DNA from 2 places in the Blautia sp. DFI.6.71 genome. Region 1 is predicted to be linked to the other one. Evidence: riboswitches for the same ligand, from Rfam matches in the RefSeq annotation. Region 1 holds a riboswitch; the other holds the start of a gene.
What was found. A riboswitch is a leader RNA that binds a small molecule or an ion and turns the genes downstream of it on or off. The one in region 1 is predicted to bind cobalamin.
Positions count from the first base shown of each region.

Region 2: linked by a shared signal. The riboswitch ahead of LJE12_RS12110 (cysteine-rich small domain-containing protein) and the one ahead of LJE12_RS03325 (hypothetical protein) in region 1 are both predicted to bind cobalamin.

Region 1 covers NZ_JAJDMJ010000003.1:132,581-137,099, forward strand. Annotated here, with positions in the region: gene LJE12_RS03325 (hypothetical protein) at 1-1,207, opposite strand, end outside; cobalamin riboswitch at 1,348-1,530, opposite strand; gene LJE12_RS03330 (transposase) at 1,979-3,079, shown strand; gene LJE12_RS03335 (DUF4832 domain-containing protein) at 3,167-4,519, opposite strand, start outside.
Region 2 covers NZ_JAJDMJ010000027.1:32,147-36,665, forward strand. Annotated here, with positions in the region: gene LJE12_RS12105 (C1 family peptidase) at 1-1,337, opposite strand, end outside; gene LJE12_RS12110 (cysteine-rich small domain-containing protein) at 1,748-2,044, opposite strand; cobalamin riboswitch at 2,452-2,646, opposite strand; gene LJE12_RS12115 (EutP/PduV family microcompartment system protein) at 2,709-3,224, opposite strand; gene LJE12_RS12120 (BMC domain-containing protein) at 3,313-3,741, opposite strand; gene LJE12_RS12125 (BMC domain-containing protein) at 3,753-4,118, opposite strand.

The sequences.
Region 1 (4,519 bases):
ATTTTTCCGTAAATTTCTGGAATTCTTCAAAATTTGTTTCCGGTGTATAGGATTTCAGAACTCCCATCATGTCCTCTACACTATATGTATTATCATACATTCCAATAGATAACACATACTGCTTATTAAACTCATCTACTGAATCCGCTGTCCAAAATGACTGCTGCAGCCGGAAAGCACTTCCATCTTCACGGTAATCTTCTGCAAAGCCTTCCAGAGCATTCTTCATAGCAACAAATGATGGTGCAACGATAGCACCATATTTTCCTACAAGATAGTCGATTCTTTCCTTGCCGTTATATCCCTTCTTGTTAAACATTTCGTATGTATCTTCTGTAAAACAATCAATTGACCCCAACAATACATCTGTACTGTTCTCTTCTTCATAAGCATCAATTACCTTGATAAAATCACTTGCGCTCACTACACTCAGAATAACATTATACTCTCCTGTATTCAGCGGAGCAGCCAGCTTTTCATCCAGATGATCTTTTGGATAACCCGGAACCAGAGTAATCTTAATATCACTGCCTGTTTCAATTTCTTCCGTATCCTGCGTATTCACCAGTTCTTCTACAGACTTCTCATATGACAGACCATATGCTTCCTGAAGCTTATTCAGAATACCTATCGTTCTCAGACGATGCATCTCATTACCGATGGCAGATCCTCCACATGCTATTATGTAATGATTCTGATTATTCTGATCCTCTGAAGCAAAATACTCCGCCATATTGGCAGCCGCATCCTTTTCTGTTTCAACAGATGTTCCTATCGTTCCCAGAAAGTAAGGATTATCCTTTACTTTCTCATACATTTCATCACTGATCGTTCCTGAACCACGCACATAATACATACCATATTCTTCGCATACCGGAAGAACTTCTTCAAGATCAGAGGAAAGGAAAGAAATAATTCCCTTTACATTTCTTTCATGAAGCTCATTTATAAAGCTGATTTCTTCTTCTGCAGTGCTTATACTGGAAGAATATAAAAACTCAACTTCAAAAGCCATACCGACATAATTTTCAAAATAATTTCTAAACTCTCTTACTTCCGCATCATTCAGATTATATACAGACACTCCTATTGTCATTTTTTCATCCTGATCTGCTGTATCACTCTGGACATCAGATGCCATAACTGAAATACTGGTGCAGGTAAGCAGCATAATCATTGTCAATATAAAACTAATTATCTTTTTCATTCCTTTTTTACCTTTCTGTCGTATTTGTATAAAAATTCAAGTTTTCTTTTCTCACATCCCTTCCTGAAGTAAAAAAGATCCTCTTCTTAAAATGTATTTTAGGTATAAAAATAAAGCCTTTCTTAATACACCGTAAGAAATAACCTTTTCTAATGCAAGCAGGTCTCCTGACTTAAGTTCATCGCATTTTATCGTCTTCCCGCCTCTTAAGCAGTGACATATATGATAAAAAGCTCCCTTTTACAGTGGCGGGACCGTACCGGACTTGCACCGGTTTCCCTTTTAATTCCATATTACTGGAAACATGCATTATTTTTATAATATGATATCAGGGGCTAAAAGTCAAAAACTATTTTTACTCCGCGCTAAGGCTTTTCCCCAACTTCATTATATTTTTATTATATAATTCCATTTGGTTAACGTCAATAATTTACATCTAATATTTATATGTTTTTTTATTCACTTTTACTATGGTCTTGAATATTCAGATTCCAGTATCTATTCCATAATAAGGGTCTCTTTGCAGCACTACCTTCTCTTGTGGCATTTCTTTGTTTATGCTAAAATATTTTTACTACTATAAATGAGCAAGTTCGTGATTTTGCATAAAAGAAAGACACCTCGATTCCGTGTGTTGTATAATGAAAGTGCCTAAACAAACATTTGCAATATTTACGAAAGAAGGTGTCTCTCGCAAATACTATACATCATTCCGCATTCATATACAACCAGCTTAAGAAATTAAATTTATGCAAATTTTATTCGAACCGGGTGATAAACCACCTTATAAGTATCCTGATCAGCATTTTCATTTCAGGATATCATGGAAAAACCACGGATTTTGCTAAAAACAGTTCCTGTCACAGAACTACGATTGCACATTTCCTTAATTCAGGGAAATGGGATGATTCTCTACTTTCAGATACGTTAAAACGTTCTGTTATAGAGATTATTTATTCAGAAGCAGCACGCACCGGAAAGCCTGTTTTCTGCATTGTAGACGATACGATAGCTTCAAAGACAAAGCCTTCGTCACAGGCTCTGTATCCGATTGAAGATGCGTACTTTCACCAATCCCATTTAAAGGGGAAACAGGACTACGGACATCAGGCAGTAGCTGTTATGCTTTCCTGTAACGGCATTGTCCTGAACTATGCTTTTGTAATGTACAATAAATCAATTTCCAAGATTGATATTGTACAAAATATTGCAAAGGAACTGCCTGTTCCACCAGTAATGTCTTATTTCCTTTGTGACTGCTGGTATGTTTCTGAAAAAATAATCAATACTTTTGTACAGAAAGGGTTCCATACCATTGGTGCTTTGAAAACAAACCGTCTGCTGTATCCATCAGGAATGAAAAAGAAACTCAGTGAACTGGCTGCTGAACGATCCACAACACATAAAGGATTTGACCTCGTCACAGTCAAAAAACGCAACTATTATGTGTACCGGTATGAGGGAAACCTCAGCGGCATAGAAAATGCAGTTGTTCTTTTAAGCTATCCTGAAAAAGCATTTGGTAATCCTAAAGCACTACGTGCTTTCATTAGCACAAATGTATCCTTATCTACACAGGAGATCCTTTCCTGTTATGTTTGTCGATGGCCGATTGAGATATTTTTCAGGCAATGCAAAAACCATCTGGCCCTGGATACATACCAGATACGCTCCTCAAAGGGAATACAGAGGTACTGGCTGTTGATGTCACTGACACATTATATTTGTGTCACAGGAACTGGCGGATATCGGTCTTTTCAAGATGGATATCATCGAATCTGTAGTGCCGTTCATCAGGAAAAGTATCAGTATCTATTCCTATGTGCAAAAGCAAGTGATGATTTTGAAGCATTTATGAAATTAGCAGGATAATTTTGTGCATTTTTTCAAATTTGCTCATTTATAGTAATTAAATAAGGTAATTTTAGTTTCTAAATATCAAAACGTAACTCTTTCAGTTTACTGAAAAAGATAATTTTTCCCTTCATTATAAGTTCCTTTCATTGAAAATCGAACAGCTAATTTCCCAGTCATCGGATCTTCAATACCTATACTGATCTTATATTTCTTTCCGGCCAGTGAGATCAGCTTTTTTACCTGCATTCTTGTTTTTGTCTGTAAAGTTTCTTCCGGCAGAAGTGATTTTAACGAAATGTCAACCGCTTCTTTTTCAAGACTATTTCCATCCTCATCTTCTACCAGAACCCATACAGGCCAGTCTTCATAAAATGGTGCAACTCCATCATTCTTCCATTTAAGATTCAGGCTGACATAACCCGGCATCTGAATAAGGCTTGCTTGCGAAATCCACAAACGATATCCCATGCTTCCTAAAACTTTCCTATAACCATTTTCATAAGTTTTATCCGCTATTTTCGGTCCAAGAAAAGTAGTATGTGCTTTCTTTATCAGATTTATTGTCTGATCCAGATTTGTGTCAAGCAAATCTTTCATTGTAATTGAACTTGTAAACTCACCTCCGGAAGGAAACTTTTTCCAGAAATCTTTCATTGCGGATAACCCTTTTTTCTCATGAGTCTGGTCAAACTCACCGCCTTCATTAATCCAGCGAAACCATTCCTCTGTGCTCTCTGGCTGTCCGGTCATATCGTTGTAGAGACCTGTTCCATAATGTTCTCCCTCACTAAAAGGTCTTCTCATCAGTATCATGGAATCAGGGAAGGCCTCTGTCCATGGAATCATATAACGTTCTCTTACAGATTCTTCCGGCAGACTCTGTATTCCTGCGGAAATATTTACATGCCATTCTCCCCAGTGCCCCAGACTTCCAAGTTCGATATAACTGACCAGTCCATCTCTGCCAAAATGCTCTCCAAGTGCATTAACTGCCCTTTTGTGATATTGTATCATCTGTTCATTATTATAATCAGGAGCATATCCCTTTCCATACTCCATATCATACCAGGTTCCCGCATGATCAGTTTTGTCATATAGCCATTGTGGAATGTCCATATGCTTTTCCTCCCCGGGAATATCACACACAAACCTCAGTACCAGGTGTTTCCCTTCTTCTCTCCATCTGTCAGTCTGATTTTCTCTTTCGATTTTCTCCCAGTCATATTTTCCTTCCGCCGGTTCCAGTTCAGCCCAGGTAATATCCATATACAGTAAAGATATATCCTCTCCTATTGTTTCTTCCCAGGCACAAGGTGCATATCCCATTAATGGATTTCCAAAAATTTCTTCTGTTTTTTCATATATCTGAGTTTTTCTTCCAAATACCATCCATACTCCTGCTGCTATAATAACTAAAAGTCCAAAACCCAACAGAACCAGATATCGTTTCTGACT
Region 2 (4,519 bases), on a different contig from region 1:
TCACTGTTTGTAACAAGATTAACCTCCCCTAGGACTTCTGCTTTTCCCTTTCCTGCAGTTGTCTCATAAACTGCTGCTACTGACTGTCCCGCCTGTATCGGAATCACTGAAAGTGCTGAAGAACCATCATAAAAATAATTATTCCTATACTTTTGATCCAAAGCAGCCACTGCCTCTGCACTTACAAGTTTACTGATATTGGGATCCTGATAAGAAAGATAGTAATATCCTCCGTCTCCTTTCTTCTCCCCCCAACTGTTTTTGATGATCCACGCACCATCAGATGTTACATTGGAAACAGGAAGGAAATTATCCTTTGAATACGTATCATCCCATCCGACCACTGTCACAATATGATTAATTACAGTCGAATTTGATTTTCCAACAGGATAACAATATGCTGCTGTGTCCGGGTTTACATAATTTTCCTTCATATAAAGCATAATGGATACTGCATGGTCATTCAGCAACATTTCCTTCATACGTTCCTCACTGTATTTGGAAACAGATGCATTTTTCAGATATGCCGCTGAATTATAAGCCTTACTTCCCGGAATCTGTACAGTCAGATCCTGCTGATGCGAAGAATCCGTAGGAAATGGTACATCGGCCTCTGTAGTCATTCCCGACCATGTACTGAGATAAATAGCCGCCAGGTGATCATTACCTCCTATTACATGATAATTTCCCAGTACATAATTCTTATCATCGGGGGTATTTCCAAGAGGATCATTCTGTCTGTTGGAGAAAAAATATGATAAATGTTCTTCTGACAGATCGTAGGTTCCTTTGTTCTGTGCCAGAAGCGAAGTCTCCATGATTGCTGCCATACCAAAAGCCCAGCAGGTTCCAAATGGATTCTGATTCTTTACGGGCGTAACTAATCCTTCCTTTCTGGCATCATAGGAAGATGGAAATGCAGCCTCCCTGTTTCCATATGCAGCATAAACTGATGTCAGATCACTCTCCACTTCAATTCCCGGATCCAAAGGTTTTAAATTTTTAAAGGGTTCCAGTTCTTCCTTTCTTTCCTCTTCTGTCAACGGACGACCCTTAATATACCTGATTCCGTCTGTACCCTCTTCTGAGTTTTCTCCATCCTGAAACTCCTGTTTTGCATCATCGCTTCCGAACAATTCTGCATCCGATCCCGTATCTGTTCCAAATTCATCTGCCTGTGAACTTTGAAATTCTTTCAGATCTGATGTATTTTCTTCTGTCTCCCTGTTGACTCCGGATCCAAACATTTCCTGACCCGCAGCGGGTACCGATGTACAAACCATTGAATAAGCCAGAAAAACTGACAATGCGCGTATCGCTGTATTTCTTTTTTTCATGTAGTAGTTAACTCCCTTACATAAATATAATATCATTATATCAGTATCTTTTTTGTTTTTCAACCATGATCAATGACAAAAACCGTCGGAAAACAGTGAATTTTCCCTGTTTTCCGACGGCTCTATGTAGAAATGCAGAGCTCTGCCGACAAGAAAATGTCGCCAGGAAAAGACGTCAAATGCCTGTGATGCATTTTCTTCTGTGCATGTGAAAAGTGTGAAAAATGTGTGTGAAATGCTTTATATACTAACTCAGAACAGACTTGAAAATCTTACAGACTCTTCTCTTTTGCTATCCTTATTCTAGCAGAACAAGCATTGTATTACAATGAAAATCGTTCTTTCTTATTTGTGCTAATCTGACACATTGTTACTGTTCACTCCGTTCTAAGCAGCAACGCATTCTCCTCTTATTTGCTGATACTTTCCTTTGCTCTTTTCATCATATCAGCCAGTTCCTGGTATTTTCCTGTGACATACCCATAGTTTTTTCGCTTATGCGGAAGCATACAGTTTGTGCAGTCTTTAATTCCCTTTTCCGTATACCGGAAATTCCCACCGCATTTCTCACCCAGGGCATATAGCGGGCAATAACAAAACAGACAGTTAAAATCATCCGGATCTGCATTCTTATGACACGGAAAAAATTCACATTTCTTATGGCTGAAATAAGAATATTCTTTCCCTTCCCAATAAGGTTTCTCCATTGCTACCTCTCCTCTCCTGTTGCAAGTTTTTATCTTTCCAGAATAATTCCGTTTTCTCATTCTCCATCAATCCCACCCATCAGAGGACGAAATAAAAAAAATACTCTAATAAATTATCAATTTCTCTTCACATAACAAAGCATTGAAAATTCATTACAGTATTTTTCACAGATCATACATTTAAAATTAATAAGAGGGAGCGATGCTACCCCGGGGTAGAAAAAAATCCGTTCATGAGTGCGCGGAGGGAACGAATAAATCCGAAGTAGTATCGCCTGCCATTTAATCATGTATAATTCATAAAGAACAGGCGCATTCCATAAAAAATGTCTGCCTTCAGATAAAAGCAGACAACACTCCGAAGCTGCGGATTCAACGGAGTTGGTTGTTACACTTTACACGGAAGTTTAACCTCGCCATACCAAGCAGGTTTCCTGGCTCCAGGCTCATCGCTCCTCTCTCCTTCTCATGCTATGGCACAATGGACATTCTGAGATTTGCTCCTCTGTTACAGTGACCGGATCGCTCAGGTTTCTCACCTGATTCCCTCTTTCTGTACTGCTCTTTCTCACAGTATCAGCACTTAATATGTTCTGTATGGAATTATACTGTCATTATAATAACACCCTGCAACAAGCTTGTCAACTATTTATCAATATATTTTTCAATATTCCACACCTTCCGGCAGCGGATCCCATTCATTCAGACCAAGACTCTGTCTGAATTTTGCTTCTTCCAGACTCAGCTTTGGAACATCCTCATTCAAAAACGCTCTCAGCTCATCAATCCCCTCTCCGGTCACATTGTTTACCAGAAAAATTCTTTCACATCCTGCATTCAGCATCCACTGACGCACCATTGGAACATTCGCATAAGGAGAATCTATTTTCGTAATGATTCCTATCAGTGGTCTCAGAATAAATGCATTACTGCCATAGCCAAACAAACTGAAAGGTTCATCTGCTGACTGTACCATTGCCACCACATCTGCTTCAAAAGAAAAACAGGCCAGCCCTACGCTGAAATGCTTGGACTCTGCATACTCTCCCGGAGAATCAATGGTATCATCATCCGTATTCGTATACTGCGTTTTTACATAATGAAGTTTTTCGCCTTTTAATGCCTGCGTTAATGAAGTCTTACCTGCTTCACTTCTGCCCATCAGAAATATTTTCTTCATATTTAATGTCTGTCCCTTTCACTTCTCTCAGCTATTCCGGCAGTTACATAAGCACCATCGATACAGAATAACTGACTTTTCGTATGTTTTAACTTTTGTGAACTGCACAAGTCTTAAAGCCAAGCACCTCTCTAAAAAATTTCACCACTTCTTCCACTGCAGTCTGAACTTCCGTCAGACCTCCCGTAAGGATCAATGATCCGCTGAAGCGATCCATGAAACCAATCTCCACATTTGCACTTTTCACTGCAATATCAGCAGCTACAACCACTGCTTCCCATGGGGTAAAACGAATCATTCCGATTGCTTCTCCTGTGTGGTCTTCTCCCTCATGGACTCCAATATGCAAACCAAGATTCTGATAAATACAGCTCTGTGAAGGATTGATCACATGCGCCAGGCACACTTCCTTTCCCGGAACCCTTACCCTGGTCATACGCAGTTTTTTTCCCTTTAGTTTCTCATAATCCTGGTTATAAAGCTTTTCCAGTAATTCTCTGGTTGTCATCCCTGCCATCCCAACACTTCCTATCTTTTGGTAATCTTGCAGACTACATAACCCAGAGTGTCTCTGAAATAATCCACAACCTCAGTCATCGCTGACATTACATCGGAAATCTCTCCCGTAATGATCAGTGTGCCTGTAAATCGATCTGCAAATCCCAGATAAACATTTCCGCTTTTTACCGCAATATCAGATGCAATCACTGCAGATTCAGGCGGTGTCATATTCATAATTCCGATTGCAGATGAACGATAATCCACCTGCGGATTCAGTCCAAGCTTCTGGTATATGACCGGAGCCGGCCCTCCCATTACATGTGCAAAAGTAATCTCCTTGCCAGCAACTGTTTCCTGTACAATTCTTATGTGTTCTACATGGTCATTTGCCATTTATCATTCCTCGCTTTCACTATTCAACTATAATCCGGATAATTCATGAGAATATTCTTTCCCACTGATGTCTCCAAAAACAGATTTAAAATTTTATATGTATCTCTTCAGTTACATAAACTGTACTATCCATCCAATTTTATGTCAAGGTAAAATCCACCTGAAAGTCGGTAAAATATTATACATGGTTACGGTTCACTCCGTTCACAGCAACACGCTTCGCGATGCACAGAATTTATGCTAATCGCATAAATTCGCACGGTATGTCTCGGAATTTTGGCATATTCATGCCAAAACACCTCGCGGAATAATGATAACTACTTATACATAAAGAAAAGGAGCATCAGCCCCCTTAGCGATACTCCTTTTCAACCCCTATAAATTTAATTATTTATACTTAT